DNA from 3 places in the Streptomyces sp. NPDC037242 genome. Region 1 is predicted to be linked to each of the others. Evidence: riboswitches for the same ligand, from Rfam matches in the RefSeq annotation. Region 1 holds a riboswitch; each other region holds the start of a gene.
The links. A riboswitch is a leader RNA that binds a small molecule or an ion and turns the genes downstream of it on or off. The one in region 1 is predicted to bind cyclic di-AMP.
Positions count from the first base shown of each region.

Region 2: it holds a riboswitch for cyclic di-AMP, as region 1 does, so the genes downstream of both, ACZ7GJ_RS33870 (transglycosylase family protein) here and ACZ7GJ_RS24260 (M23 family metallopeptidase) in region 1, are expected to answer to the same signal.
Region 3: it holds a riboswitch for cyclic di-AMP, as region 1 does, so the genes downstream of both, ACZ7GJ_RS02295 (LysM peptidoglycan-binding domain-containing M23 family metallopeptidase) here and ACZ7GJ_RS24260 (M23 family metallopeptidase) in region 1, are expected to answer to the same signal.

Region 1 covers NZ_JBVJUY010000021.1:92,155-96,710, reverse strand. Annotated here, with positions in the region: gene ACZ7GJ_RS24265 (GntR family transcriptional regulator) at 1-167, opposite strand, end outside; gene ACZ7GJ_RS24260 (M23 family metallopeptidase) at 361-1,152, opposite strand; cyclic di-AMP (ydaO/yuaA leader) riboswitch at 1,165-1,324, opposite strand; gene ACZ7GJ_RS24255 (M16 family metallopeptidase) at 1,534-2,901, opposite strand; gene ACZ7GJ_RS24250 (M16 family metallopeptidase) at 2,922-4,274, opposite strand.
Region 2 covers NZ_JBVJUY010000040.1:66,609-71,164, reverse strand. Annotated here, with positions in the region: gene eno (phosphopyruvate hydratase) at 1-507, opposite strand, end outside; gene ACZ7GJ_RS33870 (transglycosylase family protein) at 766-1,470, opposite strand; cyclic di-AMP (ydaO/yuaA leader) riboswitch at 1,474-1,646, opposite strand; gene ACZ7GJ_RS33865 (transglycosylase family protein) at 1,922-2,962, opposite strand; gene ACZ7GJ_RS33860 (cytochrome P450 family protein) at 3,066-4,340, opposite strand; gene ACZ7GJ_RS33855 (globin domain-containing protein) at 4,462-4,556, shown strand, end outside.
Region 3 covers NZ_JBVJUY010000001.1:536,422-540,977, forward strand. Annotated here, with positions in the region: gene ACZ7GJ_RS02285 (aspartate aminotransferase family protein) at 1-1,098, shown strand, start outside; gene ACZ7GJ_RS02290 (tyrosine-protein phosphatase) at 1,169-1,975, opposite strand; cyclic di-AMP (ydaO/yuaA leader) riboswitch at 2,287-2,463, shown strand; gene ACZ7GJ_RS02295 (LysM peptidoglycan-binding domain-containing M23 family metallopeptidase) at 2,466-3,473, shown strand; gene ACZ7GJ_RS02300 (SGNH/GDSL hydrolase family protein) at 3,648-4,430, shown strand; gene ACZ7GJ_RS02305 (MBL fold metallo-hydrolase) at 4,546-4,556, shown strand, end outside.

The DNA.
Region 1 (4,556 bases):
ACGAACCCCTCGGACTCCAACGTGCGCAGCGCCTCGCGCACCGGGACGCGCGAGACTCCGTAGCGGCGGGCCAGCACCTCCTCGGTGAGCCGGCTGCCCGGCCCGAAGACACCGGAGACGATGTCGTCACGGATTGCTGTGCATACCGCCTGCGCGGGAATACGCAAGACCGGACCTCCGCCTATTTCCGACTGCCGCCGTCATTGATGTGTATGTGCGCGCGAGTGCGCATGTCCGCGCACTGCAACTCTATTGCAACACACGATAATTTCCGAGGACGGCCGGAAATACGAAACATTCACACAACGCGAAGGCCCCGGCTCTGGGAGCCGGGGCCTTCGCGGAGGTGTGCGGTGCGGGTCAGACGGTGACGCCGTGCTGGCGCAGGTACGCGATCGGGTCGATGTCCGAGCCGTAGTCGGCGCCGGTACGGGCCTCGAAGTGCAGGTGCGGGCCGCTGGAGTTGCCGGTGGAGCCCGACAGGCCGATCTTCTGGCCCGGGGTGACCTGCTGGCCGACGGAGACGCTCAGCGAGGACATGTGGCCGTACTGGGTGTAGGTGCCGTCGGCGTGCTTGATGACGATGTTGTTGCCGTACGCGCCGCCCCAGCCCGCCTCGACCACGGTGCCCAGGCCGACCGAGTGCACCTCGGTGCCCGAGGAGGCGTGGAAGTCGATGCCCGTGTGGCTGCCGGAGGACCACATGCCGCCGCCCGCGTGGTACTGCGTGCTGACGTAGGTGTCCTCGAGCGGGGTGACGAAGGTGTTGAGGCGCTTGCGCTCCTCCTCGCGGGCCGCGCGCTCGGCGGCCTCGCGCTCGGCCTTGGCCCGGGCTTCGGCCTTCGCCTTGGCCTCGGCGGCCCGCTGCTTCGCGTCGGCCTCGGCCTGCGCCTTGGCGGCCGCGGCTTCCGCGGCCCGCTGCTGGGAGTCGGCCTGGGCCTGGATCCCGTCCGCGAGTTCGTCGGCGACGACGATGGTGTTCAGGCCGGTGTCCTCCATGGAGGGGGCCTTGTCCGCGGCGAACGCGGGACCGGCCAGGGAGCCGACGACGCCGGTGGCGGCGAGGGCGGCTACGCCGGCGTAGCCGGCGGTCTTGCGGCTCATACGACTGGAACCACGGTGCTTGCCGGCGGCACGACTGCCAAACGCCATGAAGGGGCTGATCCTTTCCTTCCCTCTCGCCTACCGGGTTAGCTGACGGGTTCGGAGCAGGAAGGTCTCCTACGGGCCTCCTCTTGCGAGGCGGTCCGATTCACCCCAGGGACTGATGTGGGTCCCCGGCTCCCCAGGCTCGCGCCTGACGGGGACTCGGCGATCGCTGTCCGGTGCCGCGGGCGCGGCGGGTACAACTGACGAACAGCACGGCCGACGCTAGGCGGATCATCAGTCAATCGCCAAACAGACACGCCTTTTTGTTGCGTACGCCACAGCACATTCGAGCAACCTCATCCCTAAACGGACAAAAGGGGCTCCGACGGATGAACCGTCGGAGCCCCTCCCGTGCCGCCCAGTTGGGCCGGTACTTTCGGGCCGTCAGTTGGAGACGACGCTCACGTCACCGATGCCCAGGGCCCGCACCGGCTCCTCGATCTGGGCCGCGTCGCCCACCAGGATCGTGACCAGCCGGTCCACCGGGAAGGCGCTGACGACCGCCGAAGTCGCCTCCACCGTGCCGGTCTCGGCGAGCCGCGCGTACAACTGCGCCTGGTAGTCGTCCGGCAGCTCCTGCTCGACCTGGTCGGCGAGGGTGCCCGCGACCGAGGCGGCCGTCTCGAACTTCAGCGGGGCCACGCCCACCAAGTTCTGCACCGCCACGTCCCGTTCGGCGTCGGTCAGGCCGCCTTCCGCCAGGGTCCGGAGCACCTTCCAGAGGTCCTCCAGCGCCGGGCCCGTGTTCGGGGTGTCCACCGAGCCGCTGATGGCGAGCATCGAGGCGCCCTTGCCGTCGGCGGTGGAGCGCAGCACCTGGCCGAAGGCGCGCACGCCGTACGTGTACCCCTTCTCCTCGCGCAGCACCTTGTCCAGGCGCGAGGTGAGGGTGCCGCCCAGGCAGTACGTGCCGAGCACCTGGGGCGCCCAGACGCGGTCGTGCCGGTCCGGACCGATGCGGCCGATCAGCAGTTGCGTCTGGACCGCTCCGGGCCGGTCGACGATGACGACGCGGCCGGTGTCGTCGGCCGTCACCGGCGGCACCGGCAGCAGCTCGGCGGAGTCGCCGGTCCAGGTGCCCAGGGTGTCGGCCAGGACCGCGTCCAGGTCGATCCCGGTCAGGTCGCCGACGACCACCGCGGTGGCGGTGGCGGGGCGTACGTGGGCCTCGTAGAAGGCGCGTACGGCCGCCGAGTCGATACGGGCGACCGTGTCCTCGGTGCCCTGCCGCGGGCGGGACATCCGCAGGGAGGCCGGGAAGAGCTCCTTGGAGAGCTGCTTGGCGGCGCGGCGCTGCGGGTTGGCCAGCTCGTGCGGGATCTCGTCGAGCCGGTTGCGCACCAGCCGGTCCACCTCGGAGTCGGCGAAGGCGGGGGCGCGCAGCGCCTCGGCGAGCAGCCCCAGGGCCTTGGGCAGCCGGGAGGCCGGGACCTCCAGGGAGACCCGGATGCCCGGGTGGTCGGCGTGCGCGTCGAGGGTGGCGCCGCAGCGCTCCAGCTCGGCCGCGAACTCCTCGGCGGAGTGCTTGTCGGTGCCCTCGGACAGCGCGCGGGCCATGATGGTGGCCACGCCGTCGAGGCCCTCGGGCTCCGCGTCGAGCGGGGCGGCGAGGTTGATCTCGACCGCGATCACCTGCTGGCCAGGCCGGTGGCAGCGCAACAGGGTCAGGCCGTTGGACAGCTCCCCGCGGTCGGGGGCCGGGAAGGCCCACGGCTGCGGCTCGCCGGCCTGCGGGCGCGGGTGGAAGGTCATCGTGACGGCTGCGGTGTCGCTCACTGCTCCGCCCCCTCGTTCTCGTCGTGCCGGCTGGGCTCGTCGTCCTCGTCCGCGGCGATGGGCTCGTAGACGAGCACCGCGCGGTTGTCCGGGCGCAGTCGGGCCGCGGCCACGGCCTGCACCTCCTCGGCGGTGATGTCGAGGACCCGCTGGACCGCGGTCAGCGCCAGCTGCGGGTCGCCGAACAGCACCGCGAAGCGGCACAGTTCGTCGGCACGGCCGGCCACCGTGCTCAGCCGGTCCAGCCACTCGCGCTCCAGCTGCGCCTGCGCGCGCTCCATCTCCTCGGCGGTCGGGCCCTCGGCGGCGAACCGCGCGAGCTCCTCGTCCACGGCCGCCTCGATGGCGGGGATCTCCACCCCGCTGGAGGTCTTGACGTCCAGCCAGCCCAGCGAGGGCGCCCCGGCCAGGCGCAGCATGCCGAAGCCGGCCGCGACGGCCGTCTGGTCGCGGCGTACCAGCCGGTTGTGCAGCAGCGAGGACTCGCCGCCGCCCAGGATGGTCAGCGCCACGTCGGCGGCGTCGCACTCGCGGGTGCCGTCGTGCGGCAGCCGGTAGGCGGCCATCAGCGCACGCGCCGGGACCTCCTCGACGATCTCCTCGCGCAGCTGCTCCCCGATGACGTCAGGCAGGGAGCCGTCGCGGGGCGGCTGCTTGCCGTCGTGCGAGGGGATGGTGCCGAAGTACTTCTCGACCCAGGCGAGCGTCTGCTCGGGATCGATGTCGCCGACGACCGACAGCACCGCGTTGTTGGGCGCGTAGTACGTGCGGAAGAAGTTGCGCGCGTCCTCCAGCGACGCGGCGTCCAGGTCGGCCATGGAGCCGATCGGGGTGTGGTGGTACGGGTGGCCCTCGGGGTAGGCCAGGGCGGTCAGCTTCTCGAAGGCCGTGCCGTACGGGACGTTGTCGTACCGCTGGCGGCGCTCGTTCTTGACGACGTCGCGCTGGTTCTCCATGGACTCGTCGTCCAGGGCGGCGAGCAGCGAGCCCATCCGGTCCGCTTCCAGCCAGAGCGCGAGCTCCAGCTGGTGGGTCGGCATCGTCTCGAAGTAGTTGGTGCGCTCGAAGCTGGTGGTGCCGTTGAGGGAGCCGCCGGCACCCTGGACCAGTTCGAAGTGTCCGTTGCCCGGTACGCTCGCCGAGCCCTGGAACATCAGGTGCTCGAAGAGGTGAGCCAGGCCGGTGCGCCCCTTGACTTCGTGGCGCGAGCCGACGTCGTACCAGAGGCAGACCGCGGCGACCGGGGTCAGGTGGTCCTCGGAAAGCACCACGCGCAGGCCGTTGGCCAGCCGGTGCTCGGTCGCTGTCAGGCCGCCGGAGCCGGCCTGAGCTGTGGCCGTGTGACCCATGGGCATGTGGTCCCTTCGATCGCGATGCAGAGATTTCTGTCAGACCTGCCACTGTATGCAAGCGTGTCGGCGACCGGAGAAGTTCCCGGCCCACTCCTGGGTCGGAGTCGGCGTTGTCGGTGGCTCGGGCCACAATGGTCCGCGTCAGACCGTCGAAAGACACCCCAGCAGGACTCAGCAGCACCCAGCAGGACTCAGCAGCACCCAGCCAGCAAGATCCAGCCAGTACTTCCAGCACTTCCAGCCGGACCCCGTCCCACCCGTGAGACCCAGCTCATCCCG
Region 2 (4,556 bases), on a different contig from region 1:
GGGGGCGATCATGAACTCCTGGATGTCGACGTTGGAGTCGGCGTGCGACCCACCGTTGAGGATGTTCATCATCGGAACGGGCAGCAGGTGCGCGTTCGGACCGCCGAGGTAGCGGAAGAGCGGGAGGTCCGAGGCCTCGGACGCGGCGTGCGCGACGGCGAGGGACACGCCGAGGATGGCGTTGGCGCCGAGCGAGCCCTTGTTGTCGGTGGCGTCCAGGTCGAACATGGCCTGGTCGATCAGGCGCTGCTCGGTGGCGTCGTAGCCGACGAGCTCCGGCCCGATCTGCTCGATGACGGCCAGGACGGCCTTCTCTACGCCCTTGCCGAAGTAACGGTTGGGGTCACCGTCACGGAGCTCGATGGCCTCGAAGGCACCGGTGGAGGCGCCGGACGGAACTGCAGCACGGCCGGTGCTGCCATCGTCGAGGCCCACCTCGACCTCGACCGTGGGGTTGCCTCGGGAGTCCAGGATTTCCCGGGCTACGACGACGTCGATGGACGGCACGAGCATCTCCTTCTGGGATGTGACGCTGGGTGTGCGGTGGCGTCAGGCCGTGGGATGGCCTTGCCGACTAGAGCCTAACCGGCTCCGGGCACTCGGCCAGCCGACCGCCCGGGTCCTGGGACGAAAAAGGGACCGAATACCCCTCTTCCGGGACATAGGTCTCTTGATCATCGGGCTCCCACCGGCCAGGACGCCCGGCGCACGCCACCGCCCGGCGCATCGAGGGACGCGCCGGGCGGTGGGGTGTTACCGCAGGATTCAGCTGAGCTTCAGCTTCTGGCCCGGGAAGATCAGGTCGGCGTCGGAGACGATGTCCTTGTTGAGCTCGTAGAGCTTCTCCCAGCCGCCCTTGACGCCGTTGGCGTCGGCGATGGTGCCCAGGGTGTCGCCGGACTTGACCTCGTACGAGCCGTTGCCGGTCTTCGGGGCCTCGGTCTTCGGCTTGGCCGGGGTCTCCGCCTTCGGCTTGACCGGCGCCGGGGTCTCGGAGCGCTTGGTCTCCTTCTTCGGCGCGGCCTTCTGCTCCTTCTTGGGCTCGGCCTTGGGCTTGGCCGGGGTCTCGGCCGCGCCGCCGTTGTACGCGGCGTTGGTCAGGCCGACGCCGCAGGACGGCCAGGCGCCCTTGCCCTGGCCCTTGAGGACCTTCTCGGCGATGGCTATCTGCTGGGCCTTGGTGGCCTGGTTGGCCTGCGCGGCGTACGCCTTGCCGCCGTAGGCGGCCCAGGTGGAGGACGAGAACTGCAGGCCGCCGTAGTAGCCGTTGCCCGTGTTGATGGCCCAGTTGCCGCCGGCCTCGCACTGCGCGACCTTGTCCCACTGGGAGGCGGTGGCGGCGGAGGCGGTGCCCGCGGCCATCAGGGGGGCGGCGACGGCCACACCGGCGACACCGGCGAGCGTTGCGATGCGGACGGACCGCTGGATTGCAGTACCGCGACGGTGCTTGCCCTTGCCGGAAAGCAGCATGGAGTTTCTCCTCACCGACGCCTACGAGGTGAGCTGTCGGGTTCGGGCGAGTGAGTTGCCCGGCGGTGCGACCTAGCGCACCGCTTAACCCCTAGCCGGTGGCGTGACCGTCTCTCAACGGCCGCTCCCGGCGCCTACCTTGGTTCCCCCGCTCCTGCCTTCGGCGCTTGCGCGACGACTGTTCCCCCCGTCCGCCGGCAGGATTCGGCGATGCGGTCGAAGGAGCCCGCGGTGGCGAGCGATTCAGAAGGTAGGCAGGTCTCTCCCCGATGTTCAACGAGCGCCATCGGGGAGAAACGGGGCCTACTTGCGCTCTCCGGATCAGTGTTTGCGCAGGTGAGGACGGGGTTTGCGGAAGCCTCCGGACCAGACACGCCAGTTGACCGGAAGAGACACATGTCTCACTTGCCCAAAACGGGCAATCAGCTGTTTTGGGATGCCCGAAGTGCCCCTATTTCTGGGTTAGATCCAGATTCTGGCCGGGCTTGATCAGGTTGGCGTCCTCGCCGATGACCTGCTCATTGGCCGCATAGAGCGCGTTCCAGCCGCCCTTGAGGTCGTTGGCGTCCGCGATGGCGGCCAGGCTGTCGCCCTCCTTCACGGTGTACTTCGGTTCCGACGCGGCATCAGATGCGACGGGAGCCTCGACCGCGGGCTCCCCGCGGTGCTTGCCGCCGCCCTCGGCCGGGGCGCCGGGGGCGCCCGGGGCACCGGGGGCCGCCGGGGCGCTCGGGTCCGCGGAGGGCGTGCCCGGGGCGGCCGGCGTCGTGGGGGCAACGGGAGCCGTCGTGGGGGCCGAGGGGCCCGTGGAGGGCGCCGCCGGGTCGACCGGGGCGATCGGGGTCGTCGGGGCCGTGGGGGCCGTCGGGGCCGTCGTCGGCAGGTCCGGGACCGGGTCCGGCATGACGGGCAGTCCGCTGGGCGGCCCGAGCGGGACGTCGGGCAGCAGGAAGGACGGCGTACCGGACGGGCTCGGGGAGGCCTGCTGGGGAGCCCCGAAGTCCGTGGCCCGGTCGCCGGACCCGCCGACCGGTACGGAGTCGTCCGGGCGGGACGGGGACGGGGCGACGGAGGAACGGCTGCCGGGCATGCCCGGGTCCACGTCCGCGGCGGGCGCCTGCTGGGTCAGGCCGGCCGACTCCGCGCACATCGGCCACGCCCGGGGACCCTGGGCGGCCAGCACGCGTTCGGCGACGGCGATCTGCTGAGAACGGCTGGCCAGGTCGGCGCGGGGCGCGAAGTCGAGCCCGCCGGCACCCTTCCACTGCTCCTCGGTGAACTGGAGCCCGCCGTACGCACCGCTGCCGAAGTTGGCGCTCCAGGTGCCGCCGCTCTCGCACTCGGCGACCTTGTCCCACGTGGAGGTCTCGGCCGCGCTCGCGCCCGTGGCGGCGAGCAGCGGCAGGGCCAGCGCGGAGCCTGTGACTCCTGCGGTGACGACAATCGCGGGGACCTGGCGGGGGCGTCTGTGGCGGCCGTTCCCGGAACGCATGAGGGTGCACCTTTCGCATAACGGCGGGGTAACGGCAGAACCTAGCGGCCTTCGAACGCTTGTCACAAGTTTCGACGGAAACTGACTGCGGGTCAGTGTGCCTTCACTCGTTGCGAGGTGTGAAGCGGACCGGAAGGGTGCGCAGGCCACGCATGATCAGTCCGCCGCGCCAGCGCAGGTCCTCGGGCGGAGCAGCGAGTTCCAGATCCGGCAGACGCGTCAGCAAAGTCGCAAGCGCCGTCTGCCCTTCGAGCCGGGCCAGCGGTGCGCCCAGGCAGTAGTGGATCCCGTGCCCGTATCCGAGGTGCTGGTTGTCCGCCCGGGAGAGGTCGAGCGTGTCCGGTTCGGCGAAGCGCTCGGGGTCCCGGTCGGCGGCCGCGAGGACCACCAGCACCGGATCGCCGGCCGCGATGTCCTGGCCGCCGAGGGTCAGTGCCTCGGTGGCGAACCGCCAGGTGGCCAGCTCCACGGGCCCGTCGTAGCGCAGCAGCTCCTCGACGCCCGTCTCCAGCAGTCCGGTCTCCCCGGCCGCGAGGGAGGCCTGGAGGCGCTCGCGCTGGTCCGGGTTCATGAAGAGGGAGTGGACTCCGTTGCCGATGAGGTTCACGGTCGTCTCGAAGCCGGCGAAGAGCAGGATGAAGGCCATGGCCGTGGCCTCGGCCTCCGTCAGGTGGTCGCCGTGGTCGCTGGCCCGGATCAGGTCGGAGATCAGGTCGTTGCCCAGATCGTCCCTTTTGCGGTGGATGAGTTCACCGAGGTAGGTCCGCATCTGCTTGACCGAGCGGGCGACCCCGCCCCGCGGGCCGCCGCCGTGCCGGATCATCATCCCGGCCCAGTCGCGGAAGTCGTCCTGGTCCTCGCGCGGTACGCCGAGCATCTCGCAGATGGCGTAGATGGGGAGCGGGAAGGCGAACTCGTGGATGAGGTCCGCTTCCCCCTTGCTCGCGAACCGGTCGATGAGGTGGTCGGTCAACTCCTGCACGCGCGGGGTGAACTCGGCGACGCGGCGCGGGGTGAACGCCTTCGACACCAGCCGCCGCAGCCGGGTGTGGTCCGGCGGGTCGATGTTGAGCAGGTGCGTCATCAGCTCCGCCTTGCGCTCGCCCGGGATGCCCGTCTTGCCCTTGGCGTGCGCGGGCTCCGCGTGGTGCGCCGGATTCTTGCTGAGCCGCTGGTCGGCGAGGGCCTGGCGGGCATCGGCGTACCGGGTCACCAGCCAGGCCTCGACCCCGCTGGGGAGCTTGGTGCGGTGCACGGGCGAGTGCTCGCGCAGCCAGGCGTAGGCGGGGTACGGGTCGGTCGCGAACTCCCAGTCGAACAGGGTCGGGCCCTGGGCGGGAGGAGCGTCGGCGGGGTCTGCGGGGGTCTGCTGATGCACCCGTTGACGGTATCCCCTACGTAGACCGGCACCCCGTATGGGTGGTTCGTCGCGGCTGTCCGCAGATCCACCATGACTTGACCTGGCTTTGTCCGGCATTCCTACTTTCGTTTTTGTGGATGTGAGGATCTTGAAAAGCAGCTTCGCGGTGGTGGAGAGACGGGCCGAGCACGCGGTCAAGTTCTTCTACTCCCACCTGTTCTGGCACAACCCCGG
Region 3 (4,556 bases), on a different contig from region 1:
GACTGCCAGCCGCTTCCGGGGCTGCTGGCCGAGAAGCTGCTCTCCTACAGCCCGCACCTGGACCGGGTCTTCTTCGGCAACAGCGGCACGGAGGCGGTGGAGACGGCCCTGAAGTTCGCCCGCTACGCCACCGGGCGGCCCAGGATCCTCTACTGCGACCACGCCTTCCACGGGCTCACCACCGGCTCGCTCTCGGTGAACGGGGAGGGCGGCTTCCGGGACGGCTTCGCGCCGCTGCTGCCCGACACGAAGATCGCGCTCGGGGACCTGGCCGCCCTGGAGCGGGAGCTGAAGCGCGGCGACGTGGCCGCCTTCGTCGTCGAGCCGATCCAGGGCAAGGGCGTACTCGCGGCCCCGCCGGGCTTCCTGCCCGCCGCGCAGGAACTGCTGCGCCGCCACAAGGCGCTGCTGATCGCCGACGAGGTCCAGACCGGCCTCGGACGTACCGGCGACTTCTACGCGTACCAGCACGAGCCGGGCGTGGAGCCGGACCTGGTCTGCGTGGCCAAGGCGCTGTCGGGCGGCTACGTCCCCGTCGGCGCGACCCTGGGCAGGGACTGGATCTTCAAGAAGGTCTACTCGTCCATGGACCGGGTGCTCGTGCACTCCGCCAGCTTCGGCTCCAACGCGCAGGCGATGGCGGCCGGTCTGGCGGTGCTCTCCGTCATGGAGGACGAGGAAGTGGTGGCCAACGCCCGGGCCATGGGCGACCTGTTGCGGGGGCGGCTCGCCGCGCTGGTGGACGAGTACGAGCTGCTGCACGAGGTGCGGGGGCGCGGCCTGATGATCGGGATCGAGTTCGGCCGCCCGTCCTCGCTGGGGCTGCGCAGCCGGTGGACGATGCTGCAGGCGGCCCGCAAGGGGCTCTTCGCGCAGATGGTCGTGGTGCCGCTGCTCCAGAAGCACCGGATCCTCACGCAGGTCTCCGGGGACCACCTGGAAGTGATCAAGCTCATCCCGCCGCTCGTCGTGGACGAGGCGGACGTGGACCGGTTCGTCAGGGCCTTCCGGGAGGTCATGGACGAGGCGCACGGGGGCGGCGGGCTGATGTGGGACTTCGGCAGGACGCTGGTGAAGCAGGCCGTCAGCAACGGCTGACGGCCTGCTCCGCCGGGCGATCTCGGTTGAGCAGTCGGCCGAGCGGTCGGTCGAGCAGTCGGTCGAGCGGTCAGTCGAGCAGTCGGTCGCGGAGCCGGTCGAGGGTCTCGGGCGTGAGTCCGAGGCCCTCGGCGAGGTAGCGGTCCAGGCCGCCCCAGTGGCCGTCGATGGTCTCGAAGGCGGCCTCCAGGTACTCGGCGCGGGCGTCGAAGAGCGGGGCGAGCAGCTCCATCACCTCGGGGGAGCGGGCCTCGGGGGCCGGGCTGCCGCGGCGGACCCGGTAGCGGTTGTGCGGGGCGTTCGACTCCAAGTAGTCCGCCACGACCGCCTCGCGCCCGACGCCCAGTGCGAGCAGGGTGACGGCGATCGACAGCCCGGCCCGGTCCTTGCCGGCCGCGCAGTGCATCAGGGCCGGGACGCTGTCCCCGGCCAGGGCGTGCACCACCCGGCTGTGCTCGGCGGTGCGGTTCTTGATGATCGTGCGGTACGAGTTCGCCATCCGATCCGCGGCCTTGCCGTCGCCCAGGATCGAGCGGAGCTGGTCGAGGTCGCCGTCGCGGACCATCTTCCAGAACTCCCGCCCGTCCGCCGGGTCCGAGAGCGGGATGTTGACGTTGAGCACGCCCGGCAGCTCCACGTCCCGTCCTTCCAGCGCGTGGTCGGCGCCGTTGCGGAAGTCGAAGATGGTGTGCAGGCCGAGGGATGCGAGGAACTCTGCGTCGGTTTCGGTGGCATGCGCGAGATGTCCGCTTCGGAACAGTCGTCCCGTCTTGACCCTGCGTCCGTCGGCGGCCGGAAGGCCGCCCACGTCACGGAAGTTGCGCACTCCGGCCAGCCCCGGTTCGGTGGACGGGCTCTGGGGTATCTGCTGGGTCACGGCGGCTCCTCCGGGTGGTTGAGGGGATGTCCGAATTACACTACTTGGCGGCAACTTGCCATAAGTGCAGGCGAGATCGGGCGCGTCCCCGTGAGCCAGATCATACGGTGACCGTGAGTGCCTGATCATCATGGGCGAATTGCTTTCCCAGGGCGGCTGTTGCCGCCGCGGAATGGACGCAGGGTGACCGGAATTCCGCTGGATCATCACCCTTGAGTTTCCGTCAGGAAATTCATGGCTTGTTCCGTGTGGACGAACTCGATTAGCTTCGCTCTCGATCCGGATGGACCGCCGAATCCTGCCCCATCCGGAAACCGCACCCGACTATTCACGCGCGCGGCAGGAGCGGGGGAACCAGGTAGGCCGCTGTTCCGGATCTTTATACCGGGACGGCTCGGGGTGAAGCCGTACATGTGCTGTTCATGTACGGCCGGACATCTCCAGTCCGAACCCGACAGCTCACCTCGCAGGCGACGGAGAGGAATTCACCATGCCTGCAAAGGGTAAGCACCGCCGTCCCAAGTCCCCCTCGATATCCCGCGGTTTCGCCATGGCAGGCACCGGCGGCGCGGCCCTCGTGCTCCCGCTGTTCGGGGCCGCCTCCGCCCAGGCCGCCTCCGCCTCCGCCCCGGCCGCGGCGCCCGTCGTGGCCGCGCAGGTTCCCGCGGCGCTGCAGGCCGCTCCCGCCGCCGCTGCGGCGGCCGCGCCGTCCGTGTACACCGTCGTCCCGGGCGACCATCTCTCCAAGATCGCCGCCCAGCAGCACCTCACCGGCGGCTGGCAGCAGCTGTACGCCGACAACCGCGCGGCCGTCGGCGCCGACCCCTCGCTGATCCACCCCGGGCTGAAGCTGACGCTCGGCGCCCAGGGGGAGTCCGCTCCCACCGCCGCTCCGGCCCCGAAGCAGGCTCCGGCCCCCGTCGAGCAGTCCTCCGCCGAATCCCCGGCCGATGCGGCCGACCCGGCCTCCGCCGGCGAGGGCCGGGCCGACCAGGCCGCGCTCGACAGTGCTCCCTCGGACGAGGGCGGCGCCCCCGCGGACGAGGCGCAGGCGGCGCCCGCCGCCCCCGCCGAGCAGCAGGCCGCGCCGTCCTCCGGTTTCGTCTCCCCGGTCGGCGGCGGCGTCTCCACCGCCTACAAGACCGCCGGCGCCATGTGGTCCAGCGGCTACCACACGGGCGTCGACTTCATCGCGAGCACCGGCACCACCATCAAGGCGGTCGGCGCGGGCACCGTCGTCTCCGCCGGCTGGGGCGGCGCGTACGGCAACGAGGTCGTCATCCGGCACGCCGACGGCAAGTACTCCCAGTACGGCCACCTCTCCCAGCTGTCGGTCTCGGTCGGCCAGAGCGTCACCGCCGGGCAGAGCATCGGCCTCTCCGGCGCCACCGGCAACGTGACCGGCCCGCACCTCCACTTCGAGATCCGCACCGGCCCGTCCTACGGTTCCGACATCGACCCGCTGGCCTACCTCCGCTCCAAGGGCGTCAGCATCTGACGGCCCCTCCGCCGGGCGCTCCGGCGGAAGCCTGACCCGCGTGAGGCCGGGACCCGAGGGGGGTCCCGGCCTCACGCGCTGTTATTCCTCACCCGCCGGGTGGTATAAATCACGGTCCGTCAACCCCTGCCTACGGTGGCGTAGGTCACGCGCCGGGGTGAAGGATGTGGTCTCGTGGCAGCGACGACGACACTCAAGACCATCGGCTCGTACGCGGCGATCGGGGACAGCTTCACCGAGGGAGTGGGGGACCCGGGACCCGGAGAAACGTTTCTCGGCTGGGCGGACCGGCTGGCCGTGCTCCTGGCCGATCGGCGTGAAGAAGACCGGTTCCGGTACGCGAACCTGGCCGTCCGGGGGCGGCTCCTCGACCAGATCGTGGCGGAGCAGGTCCCGCGGGCCAAGGAGCTCGCACCCGACCTGGTGACCTTCTGCGCGGGCGGCAACGACATCATCCGGCCCGGCAGCGACCCGGACGACGTGGCCGAGCGGTTCGAGGCGGCCGTCGCCGACCTCACCGGATCCGTCGGCCAGGTCATGATCACCACCGGCTTCGACACCCGCGGCGTACCGGTCCTCAAGCACCTGCGGGGCAAGGTGGCGACGTACAGCGCCCACGTGCGCGCGATCGCCGACCGGTACGACTGCCCGGTGCTCGACCTCTGGTCCTTGAAGTCCGTACAGGACCGGCGGGCCTGGGACGAGGACCGGCTGCACCTCTCGCCCGAGGGCCACACCCGGGTCGCGCTGCGCGCCGCCCAGGTGCTCGGCCTGGAGGTGCCCGCGGATCCGGACCAGCCCTGGCCGCCGCAGCAGCCGCGCGGCTCGGTGGACGTGACCCGCGACAACATCCAGTGGGCCCGCGAGTACCTGGTGCCGTGGATCGGCCGCCGGCTGCGCGGGGAGTCCTCCGGGGACCACGTCGAGGCGAAGCGACCGGACCTGCTGCCGCTCTAGAGGGACTGGAGCGGCGCATGATGGCGGGTACGGATCGGAATCCTTCGGGACCGGTACGCGTTGGGATGGTCGTAAGCCGTCCGACCGTCCCGCCCCCACTCCGTCAGGAGGCGCCTTGACCGGCTC